One region of the Moritella viscosa genome, then DNA from elsewhere that is predicted to be linked to it. Evidence: predicted binding sites of a transcription regulator. Region 1 holds the regulator's gene; each other region holds the start of a gene.
The links. The regulator MetJ, encoded in region 1, represses methionine synthesis genes. The targets are predictions, from matches to a motif close to TAGACGTCTAGACGTCTA.

Region 1 (6,384 bases):
TACCAGCACCAGGACCTTGGATCACTAATGGGTTATGACGATACCAATGGCTATTAATTGAAAAAATATTATCGCACGGTAATAAGTTCGCAAATGGATGGGTTGGTTCTAAGAACTCTAACCCAACCTGCGCCCCTTCTTTGCGACTAAAACTAGCGACATAGCGTAATACTAAGCCCTGCTTTTTAGCTTTATTAAACATACGCAATATTTTTTCATCTAGTTCTTCGCAATGCTCTAGAAACTCATCAACTTTAAATTCCATTAGAGCTTTAGATACCAATGACTCTAATTTTATATCACTAAGCTCCATGTCATAACCCGCTTCACGGCTTAAGATAAGCAGTTTTCGCTGCACGTCCTTACCCGATAAATCTTCACGAGGGTCAGGTTCCGTTAGCCCTTGATGCCAAGCTTGTTCCACTAATTCCGAGAACGCAATTTCACCATTATATTGTTGAAACAACCAAGATAAGGTACCAGAGAAAATACCGCTAACAGCAGTCACTTGATCACCACTGTGTTGCAGCATCCCCATAGATGATTGGATCGGTAATCCAGCACCGACCGTGGCATTATATAACCAGTAGCTTTCATTATCACTAAAGCTTTGCTTAACCCGATTATAAAACTCACTACTCGCTGCGCCTGCGAATTTATTTGCGGAAATCAGGTGGAAACCATGTTGAGCAAATTCAGGATAATAATAGCTGATGGCTTCACTGGCCGTAATATCGATAATCACCAATTCATCAAACGGGTGCAGTGCGAGGTTAGATAATAACTGTTCCCAGACAAACGATTCAGGTTGAAAATTATCAAGTACTGTCACAGCATCCAGACCATTGAAATCTAATACCCCGCCCTGTGAACCATACACACCGCATAAGCACAGTTCGACATTTTGTTGCTCAGGTACTTTATGCATTTGCTCCGCAAACAAAGATAGCCAACCGGCACCGATATTTCCTTTACCAAACAGCACAACACCAATGCGCCTTGGCTGCTTAAATAACGCTGTATGCAGCTCTTTCAATAACGGCTCTAACACCACTTTCTGCAGAACGGCACTGATACTTAAATGGTTTTCACCTGTCTGTACAAATATCAGAGTGTGCTCTGAAATTAATTGATAAAACAGATGTGATTGCAAAGCATTATCCGTTACACCAGAACCCACTAACGCCACCATACAAAAACCACTTACATGCTCAACGGCCATTACGTTAGATTGTTGCTGTTTATATATTGCTAATGCAGCAAGTACAAACTCAACAATTTCAGCAGTATAACCTAATCTAACTATATGATCCGTCGGACGCCGTTTAATACAGATTGGTGATAGTTGCTGCTGCGCTAACAATGTAATTAACTGATTATATTGTTGTTGGTAATCAACAACATGATTAAACTCAACATCCACTAAATGCAAGTCATCAATCGAGGTAACAATTTTCGCCCCTTTACCTTTTGGTAAACGACGGTGGATCTGGGTTGAACCTTCATCAGGAGTATAACTGCAGCGTAACTGAACATGCTGTTTACTCTCGGCAACAGGTTGTAGTGTACGCGCATGTAATACGGGTGAACCTAAACGTGCTAGCTCAGCGGCTTCATCAAGTGATAACTTGGTTTGCAGTTCAGCATCTTTTACGCGACGAGGATCGGCACTAAATATCCCCGCAACATCACTCCAAATGGTGGTTTGCTCAGCATCCACTAACGCAGCTAACAATGTCGCAGAATAATCAGAGCCATTGCGCCCTAATGTCACAGTACGCTGTTGTGTATCAGCAGCAATAAAACCGGTCACAACAACGCGATTATTCAGCGTCGCTAAACACGATGCTAACTTGTGGCGAGACACAATTTCATCAACCACAGGTTGCGCAGCTAATTCAGTGGTTAAAAATAAGCGAGAATCTAAATCATTGGCTGGTAGCTCACTTTGACTCAGCAAAGCCGCTAATAATCGTGCAGACCACATCTCTCCATGCGCTAAAATTTGACTTTTAACATACACATCAAGGCTAGTTTCTAATAGATGGCCTATGGTATGAATATCATCTTGTAGTGCAGAAGTGAGTTGTGCACATAAGTCACCTTCTAATAGTTCTGCAATTAACTTAATTTGATACTCGCTCGTCGCAATAAGACGCTCCGACGCAGCTTGATCACCATCTTCGGCCAATTGTAATAACTCTAATAATTGGTTGGTGGTCTTACCCGCGGCAGAAACTACAATAAGATCGCGTGCTTTGGTGTGTTGACTAATGATCGTCAATACTCGACGATAACAGGTAGCATCAGCTAAACTACTGCCACCAAATTTATGAATACTGCGCTTAATTGCGTCCATGCGTTCTCCCGAACTTAATATCGAATTAATGTATTACCAGTAACTAAAAACATACACCATTAGCCTACAACAGGTCAATAGACGTCTAGAGCTCTTTACATACTGATTGCCAATAATCAAATTCAAAGGTAGACTTATTACTTATTCATAAATAATAATTTACGCAAAGGTCAAAAATGACGAAGTGGAACGGCGAGTATATTAGCCCCTATGCAGAACATGGGAAAAAGAGTGAGCAGGTTAAGAAAATTACTGTTTCAATTCCTTTGAAAGTATTGAAAGTACTGACAGATGAAAGAACTCGCCGTCAGATTAATAATCAACGCCATGCAACCAACAGTGAGTTATTGTGTGAGGCATTTTTACATGCTTACACAGGTCAACCGTTACCAGCGGACGAAGATTTAACAAAAGACAAACCAGACAGTATCCCTGAAGAAGCTCGAGCACAGATGTTAACACTCGGTATTAATATTGATGATTATTTAGAACAAGATGATTAATAGATAAATAGTAGCGAAGCAGTTATAAAAAAGGCACTCCTTTATGAAAGGAGTGCCTTTTTTGATTTCAACAGTCTGTATTCCAGATCTCAATGCAGTCTATTAATAAATTCAAAGCCAGAATATAGTAATTAAGCCCTAAAAACTAAAAGGTGCAGCACGGCCTCTTTTCTTTTCCACTTTTTTAGGCTCCGCCACTTTTGCTGTTTGCGTTTGTTTTTCTGCAGCTTTTTTCTTTTTCTTCTTTTCAGGCTGCTCCCAAGTATCCGCTGCAATACTTTCAACCACAGGCTTAGCAGCAGCAACTTCTTCTACGCTATTCTCTACAACCTGTAGATCAGATTCATCAGTTTCAACATCAGTGCTTGTCATTGCATCATTAGCAATGAAATCGTCTTCAGTCAGTTCATGTTCTGCCATGTATGCAGCCACAGAGTCTGACTCTAAAGCAGCCGGGTCAACAAATTCATCTTCAGGAAAATTTTCGCCATCATCAGTTTCCGCGTAATCAGCGTCATCATATGATGCCAACTCTTCAGCAGACATAACCTGATACGCTTCGCCATCAAAACCGATGATGTCACCAAACATAATTTTTTTACGTTTACGAGTTTCAACTTCACCGTTTACATACACATAACCGTTAGCAATATGGTTTTTTGCTTCACTGCCCGAGGTCACTAGGTTCTCAATTTTTAAAATTTTATATAATTCAATTGGTTCTTCAGAAACAACAACAGGGATGACTTCAATTTCGTATTCTTCAGACATGGAAACCTTAAATGTGGGCAATATAGCGGCTCTTTATACAAGTATAAGCGCAAAAATGCAAACGCCAAGGAAAGACCTTGGCGTTTGTTAGAATTATCTAATAAATTTACAGCATGTAATTTTCAGGTAATTCTATACGTGATACACCCGTTTCAACCGCTGCTAGTGCAACAGCGCGTGCAACGCGTGGTAATAAGCGTGGATCCATTGGTTTTGGAATAATGTACTCTTTACCAAACTCTAATGATGTTGCACCAGACGCAGCTAATACTGACTGTGGCACTTCTTCTTTGGCAATTTCACGAATTGCATGTACTGCCGCCACTTTCATTGCTTCATTAATCACACTTGCGCGTGCATCTAATGCACCACGGAAAATGAATGGGAAGCACAATACATTATTAACTTGGTTTGGATAATCAGAACGACCAGTTGCCATGATCAAATCTTGACGTGCCGCATGCGCTAACTCAGGTTTAATCTCTGGATCAGGATTCGAACATGCAAAAATAATTGGATTATCAGCCATCAATTTCACATCGTCAGCAGCCAATACGTTTGGACCTGATACACCAACAAATACGTCGGCGCCGTTAATCGCATCTTGTAACGTACGCTTATCGGTATTATTAGCAAAATGCTGTTTATATTCGTTAATGTCATCACGACGAGTGTGAATCACACCTTTACGGTCTAACATGTAGATTTTTTCACGTTGTGCACCACATGAAATTAATAATTCCATACAAGCGATCGCTGCTGCGCCAGCGCCCATACAAACAATAACAGCTTCCGCGATGTTTTTACCTTGAATGTCTAGCGCGTTAATCATACCTGCAGCTGTTACGATTGCGGTGCCGTGCTGATCGTCATGGAATACCGGGATCTGACAACGCGAAATTAACGCTTTTTCAATTTCAAAGCATTCTGGCGCCTTAATATCTTCGAGATTAATACCACCGAATGTATCGGCAATATTGGCAACTGTATCAATAAATTCTTCTGTCGTACGGTGTTTCACTTCAATATCAATCGAATCGATATCTGCAAAGCGCTTAAATAGTAGTGCTTTACCTTCCATTACCGGCTTTGAAGCCAGTGGACCTAAATTACCGAGACCTAAAATCGCAGTACCATTAGTGATCACCGCCACTAAGTTGCCTTTGGCCGTATATTTATAAGCATCATCAGGGTTAGCAGCAATTTCACGCACTGGTTCTGCGACACCTGGACTATATGCTAAAGAAAGATCATCAGCGGTTTCTGCTGACGTAGTAAGTTGAATAGCAATTTTGCCTGGTTTAGGGTTCGCATGGTAATCCAATGCTTGCTGTCTAAGGTCTGACATACACAATATCCTGAATGAAATGAATGCACATAACTCACCCCCCTTAATTCAAGAATAACAAGGTGTGAGAAACAACGTTGGGGGAATTAAAATAATAATCGAATGTAACGCCAAATATTTAACTTTAATTTAACACAGGTCACTTTTATTTTACACTGAGCTAAATGAGCTAATAATATTGTTACCATGATTCTACATTAATTTAAGTTGTTTATTCTACCTTTACACTGGTACGAAGTGTTTATTTTTATATAATTTGCGAACTTTAGAAGAACATTTTTATCCAAACGAAAGCACTTAAGTTAAATCTAAGTTTGATAAATGTTTCAAACTGTTTTTCAGGTATAAAAAAAGGCACCCTAAGGTACCTTTTTGATTCACTACAACAAATTGTATAAATACAATTCTTATTTTGCAGCAAGAGCGCCAAAACGCTTGTTGAACTTATCAACACGACCGCCAGTATCAACATTACGTTGCTTACCAGTGTAGAATGGGTGACAGTTTGAACATACGTCTAGCGTGATGTTTTTACCGCGAGTTGAACCAACAGCGAAAATGTTACCGCATGAACATTTTGCTTCCATAGAAGCATATTCTGGGTGGATACCTTGTTTCATAGAAACCTCAATTTAGTTATGTCGCCATCTGAAACACTGCCAGACACCACATAAAGTTATAGAATTTTTAGGCTGCGAATAATATAGGATCTTGCCCCTAAATATCAATAGCTGATGCATAAATAAACCACAATTAGAAGATTAAACAGAAAATATCAAGACATTACCTAGTTAACAGCCGTAAACTGTTTGCCGAAATACAGATTTAGCCCGTAAAAGAGAGTTGAGTAAATGCCAGTTGTCGCCGTTGCCGTTCCCATACATTTAAGCAGAACTTTTGATTATACCTATTCTGATAATGAACATATTCAGCCAGGTATGCGTGTCTGTGTTCCCTTTATGAATAAGCAATTAGTAGGTATAACACTGGAAACCAAAAACGGCAGTGAATTTCCGCTCGAAAAACTAAAGCCAATCATTAATGTACTCGATGACAACGCTATTTTATCAACTGACATGCTGGCATTTTTTAGTTGGTGCGCTGATTATTACCACTACCCGATTGGTGAAGTGATCGCACAAGCCTTACCGGTATTATTACGTAAATTAGAGTCTGCAAAATTAAACAGCTATACATTCTGGCAATTAACCGATAACGCGCATGAATTAACAGCTCAAGAATTAAATCGTTTAACACCGGCTCAATTACAAACCATCAAGTTACTGGCTGAAACAGGACTAACCCAATCACACTTAAAGTTAGCCAATATAAAATCAACGACCATCAAAGCATTGCAAGACAAAGGGCTAATTAGCCAAGAATACATAGAGGTCCAAGATAAC
Region 2 (6,384 bases), on a different contig from region 1:
GTCGATACTTAAGCGGTCAGCGGTAATACGCTCAAAGTCATTACCACTGTCGAACACTTGTTTTCCTTGTGCATCCCAAATAGAGAAAGAGCGTGAACCATAACTGTAGATCTTATCAATGTCACCGTCATTGTCTGTATCGCCAATGCTGGTTGTCACTTTCAATCGTCCTAGCTGTTTTTTATCTTGGATCGCATTAAATTGAGGGTGATTTTTATCGAGTGTTAATTTACCTGCACGGACTTCTTCGGAGAACCCTATGTAATTACGGGCATCCCCTTCATTTGCAGTAACTATAAAGTCAGCGCCATCAATACTGTAGCTAGCTATCGTATCTGGCTGGTAAAGACCGTATACACCTGCGTATGATTGGATATTTATTTTGCCATCTTTATCACTGGCGTCGATTGCGTTTTTCGTTAGACCATAATGTTTGCTGCCTAAGTCAACAATATTTTCAACTCTGTGCGATTTTAGATTAATAATTGCAATGGCGTTATTCTCTTGCAATGATACAAATGCTTGTGAATTGTCGTGGGAAACTGCGATATATTCGGGTTCAAGATCTTGGCTGACTGATGATTTTGGACCGTTAATTTTAACGCCTTTTGGTAATTCATTATGACGTGAAGAGTGAATATCAAAGTCGTTAAAAGTGATATTCATCGCTTGTTTTGCAGGTATATTGTTATTGATGTTGATTATTGAAATAGAGCCTTCAGGATCGACCGTGTAATCATCATTCGGTTCACCTTCGTTGGCTACAATTACTTTACTACCGTCATGAGTGAAAACAACATTATCGGGTAGATAACCGACTTTGACAGCGTGTAAATAAGTCGCTTTACCTGCGTTATTTAGTTTATAGAAACCAATGAATCCATGGCCTTGTACAGGGTTTCCTTTGCTGTCTCCACGTTCGATCGCAACAGCAAGTAAATTACCAAAAATAGCAACACTGTTTACTGAGCCTAGGCGTGTTAGATTGAGGTCTGGAGCAAGGTTTAATGTCGACTTTTTAGTTAAATTATTAAGTGTTAATGGGTCTACAGAAGTTTGTGTTGCGCTACTTATAGTACTAATTATACTCGCATCAAGAATATCTATTTGACCACTTTTAGCGTTTACCACAAAAATGGATTTGCTTTGTGCGTGATAATCTAAGATCTCTGCCGCACTCACACCATATTGACCTGATTCATAACGCGCAAGCATTGTTACCGTAAGGGGCGATTGGGTGAATTGTTGCGATATTTGTATCGAGGTGTCACTTGGTTTTGCTGTACAGCCTGTTATGACACTCGTTAATGCAAGGGCGATGGTTGTACTTATCAGAGTATTTTTCATTTTATTCACTTATTTAATTGTTTTTATGAATGCGTATATTGATAAATATAGGGTAGATGTAATGCATATTCGTGATACTTATATGACATTTTTATGAAATATTGATATTCATCCACCTAAATATGACATTTAAAGTTATACTTTCGCTTCTTCAAATCCCCAAGTTGGTTGGGTGAATTATTCATTTGTTAAAAAGGATGGAACAATCATGGCGTTCAAACATATTGTGATGTGGACTTTACTCGATACTGCCAATGGAAATGATAAAAGTACAAATGCTAAATTAGCGAAAGAAGCTCTTGAAGCGCTTAATGGTCAGATTCCAGGGTTACAACATTTGGAAGTTGGTATTGATTGTCTGCAAGGTGCAGGTTCTTACGATTTAGTATTAATTGCTGATCTCGATTCTCGTGAAACGTTAGATATATATCAAGATCACCCAGCACATCAAGCTGTGTTACCTATGATGAAAAGCATCACTAGCCAGCGTGCAGCTGTAGATTATTAACGATTATTTAAAATAAGCGCGTTTGAGCTATGACCTCTTTATAGATAGGTACATAGATATATAAGAAAGGAGAGCGTTTGCTCTCCTTTTTGTATCCTGCCATTTTCATATCTAAACGAGCTTTGATAGAACGTTTGGCTGCATGCAGTAATAAAGCTCTTAGCTAGAGAATGTATCGCGTAAGTTATGCGCTGCTGTCACCATATTCTTCAATGCTGCTTCTGTTTCTTTCCAGCCACGTGTTTTCAAACCGCAATCAGGGTTAACCCATAAGCGTGCGACATCAATGTATTCACTGGCATTGGTGATTAACTGTGTCATCCATTCAACACTTGGTACGTTTGGAGAGTGAATATCATAAACACCCGGACCAATATCATTTGGGTAACTAAAATCAGTAAAGGCTGATAACAGTTCCATGTTAGAGCGTGATGTCTCAATCGTGATAACATCCGCATCTAATGCGGCAATTGACGGCATTATGTCATTAAATTCACAGTAACACATGTGTGTATGGATCTGAGTATTGTCCCTTACACCTGACGCACTGATACGGAACGCTTTAGTCGACCAATCTAAATAGGCTTGTTGCTCGCTATTACGTAGCGGTAAACCTTCACGCAGTGCTGGCTCATCAATTTGAATCACTTTAATTCCAGCCCTTTCTAAATCAACTACTTCATCACGAATGGCCAGTGCAATTTGGTTGGTTTGTTCTTCACGGCTGATATCATCACGGGTAAATGACCAGCATAAAATTGTCACAGGACCTGTAAGCATGCCTTTCATTAGCTTGTTGGTTTGCGCTTGCGCATATTGGCTCCAAGCTACAGTCATTGGTGCTGGGCGTGAAATGTCGCCAAAGATGATTGGTGGTTTAACGCAACGTGTACCATAGCTTTGTACCCAACCATTTTTTGAGAATGCGAAACCATCGAGTAATTCACCAAAGTATTCAACCATGTCATTACGCTCTGGTTCGCCGTGTACCAGTACATCTAGCCCGAGTGCTTCTTGGCGTTTGACTACATCTTTGATCTCTGCTTGCATCTTGGTGATGTATTGGTCTTGGCTGATCACATTTTGTTTAAATTGATTACGGGTCTGACGAATATCACTGGTCTGTGGAAATGAACCAATCGTTGTCGTTGGGAATAATGGTAAATTCAATTCTTGCTGCTGGCTTGTGATACGTTGTGTGAATTGACTATGACGTTGTGCATCCTGGTCGGTAATTGCAGCAACACGCGCTTTAACCGCAGTGTTATGAATGCGAGATGACGTTGCTCGAGATGCAACTACGGCTGTTGATTCCGCCAATTGTGTTGTAAATTGCTCAGAACTCTCACCGCTTAGTAGTGCATTGATAGTGCTAATTTCAGTTAATTTCTGCGTTGCATAAGCTAACCAAGATTTAAGTTCTGCATCGAGTTTGTTTTCGTTATCGAGATCAACGGGGCTATGTTGTAATGAACATGAAGAAGCAACCCATAAACGTTCACCTAACTGTGTTTTAGCTTGCTGTAATGCGCTGATTGATTGAGCAAGATCGTTACGCCAAATATTACGACCATTAACAATACCAGCAGATAAAATAGCGTTAGCAGGCAGTAAAGCTAATGCTGAGTCGAGTTGCTGTGGTGCACGAGATAAATCAATGTGGAAGCCATCAACAGGTAATGAGAATGCTAATTCAGCGTTATCGCCTAGCGCACCAAAGTAACTGGTGAGTAGTAGTTTGTTGCTATCTTTTGCTAATTCAGTATAACTGGCTGTGAATGCCTGTTGCCATTCACTTGTTAGATCTTGAACTAGAATAGGCTCTTCAATTTGCAGCCATTCAACACCTTCAGTTGCGATGTTAGCAAGTAGTTGCTTATACGTTTCAACAAGTTGAGGTAGTAATGTCAGTTTATCAAAATCACTGTTGGTTTTACTTAACCAGAGGTAGCTTACCGGACCTAGTAAATTCGCTTTAATTGGGAAACCAAGTGCTTTTGCTTCTTGGATCTCTTCAACAAGTTGGTTGTAGCTTAATGCGAAATTTTGGTCTTCGTTTAGTTCTGGAACAAGATAGTGATAATTAGTATCAAACCATTTCGTCATTTCACATGCTGCAGCTTGTTGGCCACAGCAAGGGCTAGAACCTCGCGCCATATTGAACAGCGTATCAAGGGTGATTTTTTCTTCTTGATGACGCTCTGGGATAACACCTAACGTCGCTGATAATGCTAATACTTGGTCGTACCAAGCAAAGTCACCCACAGTGATGAAGTCTAGCCCCGCGTCAATTTGCTGTTGCCAATGTTTAGCCCGCAAGTTTTTACCTACGGTTTCTAACTCAACTTTGGTGATATCACTTTTCCAATATGATTCAATTGCTTTTTTTAATTCGCGGTCTGCCCCGATACGTGGGAAACCTAATATGTGTGATTTAGCCATCTGTAACTCCATTTTCTTAGATGTAATTGTTTGCTTGAGTCTTAAACTTTAAATTAAAATGGTAAACTTAATGTATAGACGCTTAGCTGTTTAGATGGCTAAAGTATTGAATATTATTTCACATGAATCAAATTCATATTTTTACTGATTAAGTTGAAATTAATTGATGTTGGCATTATGCTAAATTTAGTCATCTGTTTAAAAGGAAATTAACGATGCTCGAAGTTAAGCATTTGAAAACTATTATCGCATTAGAAAAAACCGGTTCATTAGTCGAAGCATCTGAAAGCCTCTATATGACGCAGTCAGCGTTATCACATCAGATAAAAGATCTTGAAGATCGTTTAAATACGGCGTTATTTATTCGTAAAACAAGGCCGTTACGCTTTACGGTCGCAGGGGAGAGGGTGCTTAAACTTGCTAAATCAGTACTGCCTATGTTTGCTAATACTGAACGTGATATTAGCCGTTTATTATCGGGTAATGCAGGGCGTTTACACATGGCAATAGAATGTCACAGTTGCTTTCAGTGGTTAATGCCTGCGATTGATGTGTTCCGTGACCACTGGCCTGAAGTGGAACTTGATTTAACCTCAGGCTTTAGCTTTGCCCCTTTACCAGCATTAAAGCGGGGGGACGTAGACTTAGTTGTGACGTCTGATCCACAAATATTATCCGGCATTCATTACGAACCGCTGTTTAGTTATCAGCCGATGCTCGCGGTTAGTCGTCATCATACTTTAGCGAGTAAAGCATATGTCGAACCAGAGGACCTGAGTGATGAAACCTTGATCACATACCCTGTTGAGCAGGAACGACTAGATATCTTTAATCTATTTTTAGATCCTGCGGGTGTTTCGCCTCATGCCATTCGACATGCGGAATTAACGATCATGATGTTACAGTTGGTAGCCAGTGGACGCGGTGTCGCAGCATTACCAAATTGGGCATTAACGGAGTATTTGGAGAAAGATTATATTTTAGCTAAGCCGCTTGGTGAAGAAAGTTGTTGGACAACGCTATATGCAGCTATTCGTATAGAGCAACTTGAAATGCCTTATATGGTTGAGTTTTTAAAAGATGCGAAAGAAAGTTCATTTCAGAAGCTGAAAGGGATAAAAACAGCGAACTTATAGTCTTTTAATTGTTAAAAAGGGGGAATGAATTTAGTGAGTTCATTCCCCCTTTATGCTTAGAGTTGACCTGTACTATTGTTCATTCAATAACTGCTGCACAAGCATTCTTACCGTATCAATATCAAAAGGCTTGTCACACAGTGCTGAGACACCTGCTTGTTTTACCGCAGTTAATTGTGCGCTGCCTTCTTCAGAAGTCACCATCAGCACAGGTAGGTAAGATAACTCTGGGTTCATTCTGATTTTTTCAATTAGCTCTTTGCCATCCATTTCAGGCATGTTGTAATCGGTAACGATCAAATCGAATGTATTCTGAGCTAAATATTCCAGTGCTTCGACACCATTTTCTGCCGTGGTTATATTCACAATGCCCATACTATTGAGTACGCGACAGATGTGTTTTCTCGCTGTCAGACTGTCATCAACTACCAGTATTTTTAATGAGGTTACATCGTATAAATCCAGTTCCATTTCTTCTGGTTCAATGTAACTAAGTGTGGCATTAAGTGCGCGTTGCAAGTCGACAAATTTAAATGGCTTGGGCAAAATTGCGATCGCACCCGCTTGTTTCACTTGATCTAAGACTGAAAATCGTTGCTCGCTAGAAATGAGCATAAAGGCAATATTTTCAGTAAGCACATTAGATTTAACGTATTCAGCCAATTCAGCCCCAGATCCATCTTCAAAGTACATCGCGCTGATGATCAAATCTGGAATAAATCCGGTTAAGCTTTCCTTTGCCTGCTCGATTGAAACAAGGCATTCGATATTATCAACACCAGCATCATGTAATTGTGTTGTAATAAATTTACGTTGTGTACTAGAAGGCTCAATTAATAAAATGGACAGATCACGAACTTCAAGACTCATATGATTCCTTGTTATATAAGTTGATATTACAGCTGAATGGTCAACAGTATGACTAATGTATTATAGTCGCTATAAATTACC
Region 3 (6,384 bases), on a different contig from region 1:
GATCTCATAGTTATTACACTGCAGCACCACGCCGACGATATTCTTACCAATATCGTGGACATCACCTTTTACGGTGGCTAATAATATTTTACCGTTTGACGAACTCTTTTGTTTTGATGCTTCAATATAAGGATTCAGGTAAGCCACTGCACGTTTCATTACCCGTGCGGATTTAACAACTTGCGGTAAGAACATTTTTCCGGCACCAAATAAGTCACCAACCGCATTCATGCCGTCCATTAACGGACCTTCAATAACTTCTAATGGCAATGCCGCTTGTTGACGAGCTTCTTCGGTATCTTCTTCAATAAATTCAGTAATACCTTTAATTAAAGCGTGTTCTAAACGTTTGTTTACCTCAAAACTGCGCCACTCCTGTGTTTCAGCTTCCACTTCAACACCGGAATCTCGATACTTATCGGCAAGGGCCAATAGTGCTTCGGTGGCATTATCATTGCGATTAAGGATCACATCTTCCACACCATCCAACAGCTCTTTTGGCAAATCATCATAAATCGCCAACTGCCCCGCGTTCACAATACCCATATCCATGCCTTCACGGATACAGTAGTACAAGAATACGGCATGGATAGCTTCACGTAACGGGTTATTACCACGGAACGAGAAAGATACGTTAGATACACCACCCGAGATCATCGCATGAGGTAACTCACGTTTGATGTCTTTTACTGCCTCGATGAAATCAACAGCATAATTGTTATGCTCATCGATACCCGTTGCTACGGCAAAAATATTTGGATCAAAAATAATATCTTCAGGCGGGAAATTAATTTCATTAACTAGGATGTCGTAAGAACGCTTACAAATTTGAAATTTACGTTCTTGGGTATCCGCTTGGCCATCTTCATCGAAGGCCATAACAATCATTGCAGCACCGTAACGACGGATTAATTTAGCTTGATGGCGGAAGTTATCCTCACCTTCTTTAAGCGAGATTGAGTTAACAATCGCCTTACCTTGTACGCATTTCAGACCCGCTTCAAGAATTTCCCATTTCGACGAATCGACCATGATAGGCACTTTTGAAATGTCAGGTTCTGACGCAACAAGGTTTAAAAATCGCTGCATACAATGCAACGAATCTAGCATACCTTCATCCATATTGATGTCGATAATTTGCGCACCAGATTCGACTTGTTGCTGGGCAACATGCAGAGCTTCGTCGTAGTTTTCTTCTTTAATCAGACGTTTGAAACGTGCCGAACCGGTAACATTAGTACGTTCACCAACGTTAATAAATAAGCTGTCTTTGGTTATCGTTAATGGCTCGAGGCCACTGAGACGACAAGCAATTTCGATTTCAGGTAATTGACGCGGCTTAACACCTTCAACGGCATCAGCCATGGCTTTAATGTGTTCTGGTGTGGTACCACAACAACCGCCGACCATATTTAAGAAACCGGCTTCAGCCCATTCCTTAATATGCACAGCCATGTCTTCCGGACTTAAATCATATTCACCGAACGCATTAGGTAAACCCGCGTTTGGATGCGCCGTGACATAACTATCTGATATACGAGATAATTCATCTACATATTGGCGTAGCTCATCAGGCCCTAACGCACAGTTAAGACCAAAAGTGATCGGCTCTGCATGGCGTAATGAATTATAAAATGCTTCTGTTGTTTGCCCCGTCAATGTACGACCCGAGGCATCAGTGATGGTACCTGAGATCATAATCGGTAATTCGTAACCGAGTTCTTCGTATACCGTCTTCACCGCAAATACCGCCGCTTTAGCGTTCAAGGTATCAAAGATAGTTTCGATAAGAATAATATCTGAACCGCCTTCGATTAACGCTTTGGTTGATTCGATATAGGCTTCAACCATAAGGTCAAATGAAGTATTACGGAAAGCGGGATCATTTACGTCAGGAGAAATAGAACAAGTTCGGTTCGTTGGTCCTAATACACCAGCAACAAAACGTGGCCGGTCAGGGTTTTCTGCGGTTTTTTCATCGGCAACTTGACGTGCGATACGTGCAGCTTCGCGATTAATCTCTGCCGATAATGATTCCATATCATAATCAGCCATTGCGATAGTAGTCGCATTGAACGTATTGGTTTCAAGAATATCAGCACCTGCGTCGAGGTACTCTTTATGAATATCAGCAATTAGCTGTGGCTTACTTAATACCAATAAATCATTGTTACCTTTGACGTCGCAATGCCAGTCAGCAAAGCGTTCACCACGGTAATCAGCTTCTTCCAATTTATAGTCTTGGATCATCGTACCCATGCCGCCATCGATAAGCATGATACGTTTTTTTAACTGTTGTTCCAGTTGCTGTTTATTTTTTATAGTAGCCACAAGATCCCTCATTTAATTTACTGCAGACTCAGTCCTGAATCTTATTATTTTAATACTAATCTCTACGTGCTTAAGACGTCTATAGATCATTGCATTTATAGATCGTTTAAGTCATATGGCGTTTGTTGATAAACATAATAGTTTAACCAATTGCTATAGAGCAGATTACCATGACTTCGCCAAGTAACACGAGGGGCATTTTCTGCATCATTACCTTTATAATAATTAGCTGGTACTTCAGCTTTAACACCATCAGCAATATCACGCATATATTCTTGGTGTAAAGTATCTGCACTGTACTCCGGATGACCAGTAACAAATACCTGACGGAAGTCCTTAGAGGCGGCTAAATACACCCCTGTTTCATCATTCGCGGCTAAAATATTTAGATCTGTACCAGTAAACATTTCTTCAGAGAAATTTGCATAACGCGACATCGGCACGGAAAACTCATCATCAAATCCGCGAACTAATGGGTTATGACGGTGGAATGTTTGCTGTGGGTAGACACCAGAAAATTTCTTTTCATGGACTTTTTTATCAATGCCATGCAAGACTTTTAATGCAGCTTGTGCAGCCCAGCATAAGAACAAAGTGGATACTACGTGGGTTTTAGACCAGTTGATGATCTCTTCTATTTGTGGCCAATATACCACTTCATCATGGCCGACTAAGCCTAATGGTGCACCCGTGATGATCAAACCATCGTAATTATTATGTCGAATACGTTCAAAGTCGTGATAGAACTCATCAATATGTTCTTGGGGGGTATTCTTAGAGGCACGATAATCAATCCGCAATAACTCTACATTTACTTGCAGTGGCGTATTCGATAATAACCGTAAAATTTGATTTTCAGTCTCAATCTTCTTTGGCATAAGGTTAAGAACAACAACCTGTAACGGTCTAATTTCTTGCTTGGTTGCCCGTGACTCTAGCATTACAAAAATATTTTCATTACCTAATATTTCTGCCGCTGGTAGCCCGTCTTTAATTCTAATTGGCATCATTCCCATCCTTAAGTAATATGTTAGCCATCTAGAAGTCTACCCTATTTATATAACCTTTGTAAGTGTTACAACAGATTTAATACCACATCACAGAGTTTACAATCCGAGTCGAAGTAAAATCCAGACCTCAAATCCAGTTTAGGTTGATCATAAAAGTGTTTATGTATAGGATCGCCAACTTGCAAGGAGCTAAGCATATTTTAAATGGATATCCCCCCAAATTTCGTTAACTTAAAGGGTTCGCAATAATGCTTACTTATATCTATTTAATTGCGATCACAGCCGAAGCTATGTCGGGTGCATTGATGGCTGGTCGCCGTAATATGGACATCTTCGGTGTAGCTGTTATCGCATTTGTTACCGCGCTTGGTGGTGGTACAGTGCGAGATCTATTACTGGGTAATTTCCCAATATCTTGGACCCAGCATCCCCACTATGTTTACATCACCATATGCGCAGGTTTGTTCACGATTCTGATTGCTAAGCACATGAATCATTTACGCCGCTTATTCTTGGTGCTAGATGCCCTTGGGCTAATTGCATTTACCATCATTGGTTGTAACGTAGCAATGAAGTTAGGCTACCATCCAACCGTCGTGATTATGGCGGGTATGATAACGGGTATTTGTGGAGGGGTATTACGCGATCTACTTTGTAACCGTACCCCCGTAGTATTCTGTAAAGAGATCTACGCGGGTATCTCATTATTAGTCGCGGTACTTTATCTTGGCTTAGAAACGCTTGGCATTGACCACAACATTAATCTTATTGTGGCCTTCTGTATTGGTGTCTCACTGCGCTTGTGTGCGATTTATTGGAAGTGGTCATTACCAACATTTAACTACACTTCAGAAGAGTGGGATTAACGCTGACTAAAAAAGCGTAACCAGGCTTGGAGTAAAATTTCAAAATCCTCCAAGCCACAAACAGCTACCGTTTCCGCATCATAAAAATTCATATCGTCATCTAATTCTTCACCAAAATCAATCAGCTCTGAATTCGCACAGGCACAGACATCTTCTTGTGTCAGAGTTAATGTCATTTCATCACCAATTAAACGGTATTCTTGTTTTTGGCGCGCTTTTAATAAATCGATCTCAGCTTGAATTAATGCAATAGTGGCTTTATCCGTGCCTAAAGTGCCTTGGATCCAATTTCCTAGCGCCGTCTGTTCCATTGATATTATTACGCGGTAGGTATCAGTAAGGGTATCTTTTCGAAATTCAAAATCCACGGTTATGCCTGCTTCTTATTAGTTAATAGATATAGTTTAATCGGTGTTCAAAGCCGAAGTGTAACAAAAAATGGCAGAAACAAAAACGGCTCCCTATCGAGGGAGCCGTTTCATTATTCTTATATCTTTATTTAACCAACGATATTATTCGTTAATTACACTGCTTCTTGAACAATCACTTCATTCGCTTTTTCAATGTAAGTAGCGATTTGATCGAAGTTTAAATAACGGTAAGTATCAGCCGCTGTTGCATCAATCTCTGACGCAAGTTCCATATACTCAGCAACCGTAGGGATCTTACCTTTAATTGCCGCTACTGCAGCAACTTCAGCAGAACTAAGGTAAACGTTAGCACCATTACCTAAACGGTTCGGGAAGTTACGCGTTGACGTAGAAACAACCGTAGTATTATCACCTACACGCGCTTGGTTACCCATACACAGTGAACAACCAGGCATTTCTGTACGAGCACCCGCTTTACCAAAGATTGAGTAATAGCCTTCGTCACTTAATTGTGCGGCATCCATACGCGTTGGTGGAGTAACCCACATACGTGTTGGTAGCGTACCGTTGAATTTCTCAAGTAGTTTACCTGCTGCACGGAAATGACCGATGTTAGTCATACATGAGCCAACAAATACTTCGTCAATTTCAACACCTGCAACGTCTGTTAATAATTTAACGTCATCAGGGTCATTCGGACAGGCTAGGATAGGCTCTTTAACGTCTGCTAGATCGATTTCAATGATCTCAGCATATTCAGCATCTGCGTCAGCTTCAAGCAATTGTGGATCTGCAATCCATGCTTTCATTTCAGCTACACGACGAGCAATCGTCTTCGGATCGCCATAACCTTCAGCAATCATCCAGTTTAACATCACGATGTTAGACTCTAGGTATTCAATGATTGGCGCTTCGTTAAGCTTGATTGAACAACCTGCAGCAGAACGTTCTGCTGATGCATCCGATAATTCGAATGCTTGCTCAACTTTCAGATCGGGTAGACCTTCAATTTCCAGCACACGACCAGAGAATGCATTGATTTTACCTGCTTTCTCAACAGTCAGTAGACCTTTTAGAATCGCATAGTAAGGGATTGCATTTACGAGATCACGTAGTGTGATACCCGGTTGTAGTTCACCTTTAAAGCGTACCAAGATAGATTCAGGCATATCCAGTGGCATAACACCAGTCGCGGCTGCGAATGCAACAAGACCAGAACCCGCAGGGAAAGAAATACCTAATGGGAAACGTGTATGAGAATCACCACCAGTACCAACTGTATCAGGTAATAACATACGGTTTAACCAAGAGTGAATTACACCATCACCTGGACGTAAAGAAACACCCGCACGGTTACGGATAAAGTCAGGCAGTGTATGATGAGTGTTAACATCTACTGGTTTTGGATAAGCGGCAGTATGACAGAAAGACTGCATCACTAAGTCCGCAGAGAAACCAAGACAGGCTAAATCTTTTAGCTCATCGCGTGTCATTGGACCCGTGGTATCTTGAGAACCAACAGTGGTCATTTTTGGTTCGCAATATTGGTTAGGGCGTACACCTGCAACACCACATGCTTTACCAACCATTTTCTGTGCTAAAGTATAGCCCTTGCTTGAAGCAGCAACATCTTCAGGTAGACGGAATACTGTTGAATCATCTAGGTCGAGAGCTGTACGTGCACGTGTAGTTAGACCGCGACCAATGATAAGTGGGATACGGCCACCAGCACGAACTTCATCAAGAATTACATCTGTTTTGATCTTGAATTCAGTGATCACCGCGCCAGTTTCGTTCGCTTTAACA

Region 2: a site for MetJ is predicted at 4,381-4,398, ahead of metE (5-methyltetrahydropteroyltriglutamate--homocysteine S-methyltransferase). Genes of this name have one in related genera too.
Region 3: a site for MetJ is predicted at 3,363-3,380, ahead of metA (homoserine O-acetyltransferase MetA). Genes of this name have one in related genera too.

What each region holds. Positions count from the first base shown of each region.
Region 1 is NZ_FPLG01000090.1:25,801-32,184, forward strand. It holds gene BT797_RS13105 (bifunctional aspartate kinase/homoserine dehydrogenase II) at 1-2,359, opposite strand, end outside; gene metJ (met regulon transcriptional regulator MetJ) at 2,536-2,862, shown strand; gene BT797_RS13115 (RNA-binding S4 domain-containing protein) at 3,001-3,633, opposite strand; gene BT797_RS13120 (malic enzyme-like NAD(P)-binding protein) at 3,740-4,981, opposite strand; gene rpmE (50S ribosomal protein L31) at 5,389-5,601, opposite strand; gene priA (primosomal protein N') at 5,833-6,384, shown strand, end outside.
Region 2 is NZ_FPLG01000039.1:18,691-25,074, forward strand. It holds gene BT797_RS06220 (choice-of-anchor I family protein) at 1-1,347, opposite strand, end outside; gene BT797_RS06225 (Dabb family protein) at 1,556-1,855, shown strand; gene metE (5-methyltetrahydropteroyltriglutamate--homocysteine S-methyltransferase) at 2,015-4,297, opposite strand; gene BT797_RS06235 (LysR family transcriptional regulator) at 4,513-5,433, shown strand; gene BT797_RS06240 (response regulator) at 5,506-6,303, opposite strand.
Region 3 is NZ_FPLG01000088.1:48,527-54,910, forward strand. It holds gene metH (methionine synthase) at 1-2,331, opposite strand, end outside; gene metA (homoserine O-acetyltransferase MetA) at 2,427-3,338, opposite strand; gene BT797_RS12340 (trimeric intracellular cation channel family protein) at 3,590-4,207, shown strand; gene BT797_RS12345 (YacL family protein) at 4,204-4,575, opposite strand; gene acnB (bifunctional aconitate hydratase 2/2-methylisocitrate dehydratase) at 4,731-6,384, opposite strand, start outside.